Regions from separate parts of the Sporosarcina sp. AD_1 genome, predicted to be linked through region 2. Evidence: a T-box and tRNA genes for the amino acid it is inferred to sense, from the RefSeq annotation. Region 2 holds a T-box; the other holds one or more tRNA genes.
What was found. A T-box is a leader RNA that pairs with one kind of tRNA and senses whether it is charged. The one in region 2 lies ahead of alaS (alanine--tRNA ligase), so its partner is inferred to be a tRNA-Ala.
Positions count from the first base shown of each region.

Region 1: it encodes a tRNA-Ala, which carries the amino acid that the T-box ahead of alaS (alanine--tRNA ligase) is inferred to sense. The anticodon was not compared.

Region 1 covers NZ_JBPVIR010000004.1:338,068-341,220, forward strand. The annotation lists gene ACSW3C_RS10170 (EAL domain-containing protein) at 1-686, shown strand, start outside; gene ACSW3C_RS10175 (hypothetical protein) at 828-1,106, opposite strand; tRNA gene ACSW3C_RS10180 (tRNA-Ala) at 1,610-1,682, opposite strand; gene ACSW3C_RS10185 (DUF2804 domain-containing protein) at 1,750-2,769, shown strand; gene ACSW3C_RS10190 (YusW family protein) at 2,878-3,153, shown strand, end outside.
Region 2 covers NZ_JBPVIR010000001.1:153,499-156,651, reverse strand. The annotation lists gene recD2 (SF1B family DNA helicase RecD2) at 1-1,248, shown strand, start outside; T-box leader at 1,286-1,493, shown strand; gene alaS (alanine--tRNA ligase) at 1,557-3,153, shown strand, end outside.

The DNA.
Region 1 (3,153 bases), on a different contig from region 2:
TAGACAAGTCATTCATTAAAGAGCTGTCAGGAAATTACAGCTCCAACAGTATAGTAAATTCGGTACTGCAAATGGCAAAGGACCTTTCCATCGTCGTAATAGGGGAAGGAATAGAAACAACTGAACAAAAAGATATTTTAGTCAACAAAGAATGTGATTATTTACAGGGCTTTTTATTTAGCCGACCGGTAACACCGGAAAATATGGAGAAATTGCTTGAACGACAGTGGAACCAAGCAGATCAGCCTGTGCCCATTAACGATGAAAAAAGAAAATATTTTAGAATTGAACTTCCATTTCCTCTGGAAGCATTAATGACCGTATCTGAGCTGAATGGAAAGAAAATTCAAGTGAGCAAGGCACGTGTATTAGTAAAAAATATTGGACCAGGCGGTCTTCTCTTTGTCTCAGACATAAAGTTACCTAAAAACGCAGATCTTGTTCTGAAATTCGAACTTACTCTCTTTGGAGACACCCACTCATTTTTCGGCACGATTGTTCATACTTCCAATAAAAACAATCTGAATTATACCGGTGTTCAATTTAAGGCAAAAGATAGCCAACTAAGCAAACATATTAGCCTGTTTAATAGGCTGCAATTAAAGTTGCAAGATTCCCCTATTTTTCCTAATCACTCGTTTGTATTGGAGAATGTAAATACCTATTTTCGCCGCAAGCAAGCTTGAAGCTGTCTATCTCTAATGAAGTCCACAGCGGGATCTTATCTCGCTGTGTTTTTTATTCGCGACCTATCTTCCTCTGCAGCTCGCAGGAAAAGTCATTTAGCCAAAATGTGAACTAATATATTTACTCAAGGATCCGATTCTTCATCCGCTGTTAGCCCAGTAAATTAAACCAATGATAAAATATATAATTACTGAAATCGGTACTACAAGACTTAATAAAATTAATTTCTTTTTATCTTTATTCTCTTTCAAAGCATTAAAGTGAATGGCTAATGTAATGATGGACACTATTAAAGTCGAATTGTGCAAAAATGATGTAAATTTATATATTGGTTCATTGACAATTAAACTATAAATAACAGATATTAGAAGAAACATAGAGGTTAAAATTGCTAAATTAGTGTTAGTGAATATTTTCAATTTTCATCCTCCTTCCCTAAAATCTCATTAAACTAAACTGCCCCGTTAGTGGAAGGACATCATTTCATAATATTTAATATATTTTAACATATATTCCTCATTTTCCTTCTATAATTTCTTTTCAATATCCAATCAGCAAGTGTTTTAACAAGTGAATTAGCAAAGGCACATAAATTTATGCTCTCTTGTTAATACTTGTGCTAATTGTGGTACCAATTCATCAATAGAACGCATCTAAATGTTGATGCAACATCAAAAACGGGGACACCAATTCATATGCGAATTATGTCCCCGAATGCTGTGTTTTTTTGTTCTCTTCCCATCAACCAAACCCGTTAAGACTAGTGCTCCTCGTTTTTTATTGCCGTTTTGCATGTCTTGTTTTTATTTCACTTAGAGTTTACATCATCTTTACATCAACCGTCATTTCCAACCGCTTTTAACGTCATTAAAGCAAAATAAAAAACCCTCTCAAGAGTTAATTTGAAAGGATTTTCGTAAGATGGAGCATACCGGGTTCGAACCGGTGACCTTCACACTGCCAGCGTGACACTCTCCCAGCTGAGCTAATGCCCCGTATATCTGATACAATAAGAGTATACCAAACGATTTTGAAAAAGACAACAGATTGGGGGAGATCTCCTTGCAGCATGCTGAGAGGGAAATTACGGAGCCTGTGCTTCTTTGTGATAAGAAAGGCCAGTTGAATCCGGGGGCTATCGGGTATGCGCGCCGTCCGATCATTCAGAGCAATCTGAAGGGTCATTTCATGCGAAAGAAGAAATGGAACTATTGGTGTGTGTTCGGGGAGGATCTTCTGTTTTCTGCGACCATCAGCCATTTGGATTATGCGGCGGTCTGCTTTGTGTATATGCTGGACTATGAGACGCAGCGGTTTTATGAGAAGCAGATTACGTTGCCGATCGGGCGAAAGATCAAAATGCCGGAAGAGGTGCTGGGCAATGTGAAGTTCATGAATGAACGGATGTCCGTCCAGTTGGTGCATTTGCAGGGAGAGACCCATCTTTCTGTCACCATTCCTGACTTTGACAGTGAAGTACTGCATGCCGACTTGCATATTAAGCATCCCGCGCAGGATGAGTCCCTGAATGTAGTCATTCCGCGGAGCCGGGATGTTTTCCAATTCACCGCGAAGCATCATTCCTTGCCGACTGCCGGCTTCGTAAAAATCGGTTCAAAGCGCTATGATTTTAATCCCGATTATAGCTTTGCCGTGCTGGATTACGGACGCGGCATCTGGCCAAGGGAAGCGCAGTGGAATTGGGCGATGGCCTCGCAACGGGCCGGCGGGCGCCGGATCGGACTCAACTTTGGAGGCAAATGGACAGACGGCACCGGCATGACGGAGAATGCCGTGTTCATTGACGGGAAGATGATGAAAATCCATGAAGATGTCCTTTTTTCATATAATCCATCCAATTACATGGAACCGTGGAAGATCAAAACCCGATTTTCCGATAAAGTCAGCGTGACGTTCACCCCCTTCTTTGAACGAACCGCTACAACGAATGTCCAATTGGTTCAAACCGAAGTGCATCAGACCGTCGGCTATTTCAACGGACGCATTAAGCTGGATGACGGCTCCTTTTTGCTAATTAGGCAAATGCTGGGCTGTTCGGAGGATCATATTGCGAAGTGGTAACTAACCGGCGCTTGCCGGTTTTTTTTATTCCGAAAGTCCTCGGTTTAATTTCCACAAAAGAAGGAAAACTACTAGTAGCAGATATTACGAAGGGATGGTTATGCACGGATGAAAAAAATCCTACTGTTCGGTACCTTGTTAGTAGCCTTTGTTTTCGTGCTGGGCGCATGTGGAAATAAAAAAGACGACACGAAAGGCACGGACCCGAGTAAAGATAGCGTGCAAAATATTAATGACCAAGACGGCGGATCAATGAATACCGGCAACGCCTACGGATTCGATCACTTTGATTTGCAAATCGAAGTCGATGGGAAAGAAGCCATAAAGGATCAATATACAATGGAGAAGGAACTTACCGCCATTTACGTGAATAAACTGACTGGC
Region 2 (3,153 bases):
ATGACGATCCATCGTCTTCTCGGCTTCACTGGACAGGAAAAAGATGAGGCGGAAGGCAGGGAAGTCGAAGGCAGGCTGTTGATCATCGACGAGATGTCGATGGTCGATACATGGCTTGCTCATCAGTTGCTGAAAGCGCTGGACGATGAAATCCAAATCTTGTTTGTAGGTGACCAGGATCAGTTGCCGCCTGTAGGACCGGGACAAGTCCTGAAGGATATGCTGGAGTCTGGAAAAATTCCGGTCGTTGAATTGAAAGAGATTTACCGGCAAAGCGCGGGTTCCACGATTATTGAAATGGCCCACATGATCAAGCGCTCTGAATGGAATGACAATCTAATCAAAAAGACATCAGACCGTTCGTTTATCCGCTCGAATGGGGATCAGATTATGAATGTCGTGGAGCAAGTGCTGAAGAATGCATTAGCAAAGGGCCATTCCATTAAAGACATCCAGGTGCTTGCGCCGATGTATAAAGGCACAGCGGGCATTGATGGTTTGAATAAAATGATCCAAGAGATGGTCAATCCGCCGGGTCCCGATCGGAAGGAAGTCGTTTTTGGAGATGTGACCTACAGGATCGGAGACAAAGTGCTTCAGCTTGTCAATCAACCGGAAAGCAATGTATTCAACGGAGATATGGGCGAGGTCATTGCCATTTTGAAGGCAAAGGAAACGGTCGACAAGAAAGAAATGCTCGTCGTCTCGTACGACGGTATCGAAGTCACATACGAACGAAATGATTTGAATCAAATTACATTGGCTTATTGCTGTTCTATCCATAAGTCACAGGGCAGCGAATTCCCGACTGTCATCATGCCAGTCGTCAGAAGTTACCGGAAAATGCTGCGGCGCAACTTGCTTTACACCGGAATTACCCGTGCTAAAAATTTCTTGATACTTTGCGGAGAACCGTCGGAATTCAGGGAAGGAATTAGCAGGACGGATGAACTGGCACGCCAGACGACCCTGAAACAGAGGCTTCAGCTCGGTGAACTGCCGACAGGAGAGGACATTACGGAAGCACCTCTTGTAGCGGATGCAACTGTAGACAGGACTGAAGAGTCCTTGCCTTCTCATGCGGAGAAAGAACCTGCAACAGAGCCGATTGGCGGAAATAGTCCGGAAGAGGTCGAGGCAGAGAGTCAGGACAATATGCAATTGACGAAGGACAATGTCTTGTCAATTGATCCGATGATTGGCATGCAAGGAATGACGCCTTATAACTTTATGGAGGCGACGGATTGACAGGCCAACAATAATTCCCTATAATTCGAGTATCATACGTAATGCGTTGAAGGAGACAGTACGCTTATATCGCTTGAAAAGAGAGGAACCTCGTGGCTGAAAAGGTTCTCATGGCGAATAGGTCGGAACGCTACTCTGGAGTGCAACTAATCATTGCCGTTTGCCGCGTTAAGGCTTCTGAGATACCGGATATATTCTATTCGGTAAATTAGGGTGGTACCGCGAAAATTCACTTCGTCCCTTTGAGGGGCGGAGTTTTTTTATTTTTCGGCGCACCCCTTTGGAAAAATTGAATGGAGGTTAGCAAGATGAAAAAATTGACAGCTGCGCAAATTCGTAAAATGTTTTTGGATTACTTTAAAGAGCATGGGCATAGTGAAGAGCCATCCGCTCCCCTCGTTCCAATTGACGATCCTTCTTTGCTCTGGATTAACAGCGGAGTTGCTACGTTAAAGAAATACTTCGATGGACGGGTTATTCCTGACAACCCACGGATTGTTAACGCTCAAAAATCAATTCGAACAAATGATATCGAGAACGTCGGAAAGACGGCTCGTCATCACACGTTCTTCGAAATGCTTGGCAACTTCTCCATCGGAGATTACTTCAAGGAAGAAGCGATTATCCGTGCTTGGGAATTCCTGACGGACGACAAGTGGATCGGATTTAATCCGGATTTGCTTTCCGTTACAGTCCACCCGGAAGATGAAGAGGCATATATGATCTGGAAAGACAAAATCGGCATTCCGGAAGAACGGATCATTCGTCTGGAAGGAAACTTCTGGGATATTGGTGAAGGCCCGAGCGGCCCGAACTCCGAGATCTTTTATGATCGTGGACCATCCTATGGCGATGATTTCTCTGATCCTGAACTGTACCCAGGGGGAGAAAACGAGAGATATTTAGAGATCTGGAATTTGGTCTTTTCTGAATTCAACCATAATCCGGACCATACGTACACGCCGCTTCCAAAGAAAAATATCGATACCGGCATGGGCTTGGAACGGATGGCATCTGTCATTCAAGATGTTCCGACCAACTTCGATACAGATCTGTTCATGCCGATCATCCATTCCGTTGAGAAGTTGTCTGGCGAAGCATACGGTTCCGATGCTGTGAAAGATACAGCGTTTAAAGTCATTGCGGACCATATTCGAACAGTCGCTTTTGCAATTGGTGACGGAGCGCTTCCTTCCAATGAAGGACGTGGTTATGTCCTCCGCCGTTTATTGCGCCGTGCCGTCCGCTATGCAAAACAACTAGGAATCCAAAAGCCGTTCATGTATGAACTTGTCCCGGTTGTAGGAGAAATCATGGAAGACTTCTACCCGCAAGTGAAGGAAAAACAAGAGTTTATCATGAAGGTTATTAAAAACGAGGAAGTGCGCTTCCACGAAACATTGAACGAAGGACTCTCGATCCTATCAGGCATTATTGAAAAGGCGAAAACATCCGATCATCCGGTCGTTTCCGGTGTAGATGCGTTTAAACTGTATGACACGTACGGCTTCCCGTTTGAATTGACAGAGGAGTATGCAGAAGAAGCAGGAGTCTCTGTTGACCGTGCCGGATTTGATCAGGAAATGGAAAATCAACGGAACCGTGCCCGTGCTGCCCGCCAGGATGTGGACAGCATGCATGTACAGTCAGAGGTTCTTGGGAATATCCATGAGAAAAGCGAATTCATTGGATATGGCCAGCTTGAATGTGATGCAACCATCGTTGCACTGCTGCATGAGGGCCGCCTTGTGGAACATGCTTCCGAAGGACAAGAGATCCAGTTCATTCTCGACCGCACGCCGTTTTATGCGGAAAGCGGCGGACAAATCGCTGACAAAGGAAATCTTTCCGATGATTCGTTCATTGTCGATGTAATGGACGTACAAAAAGCGCCGAATGGACAAC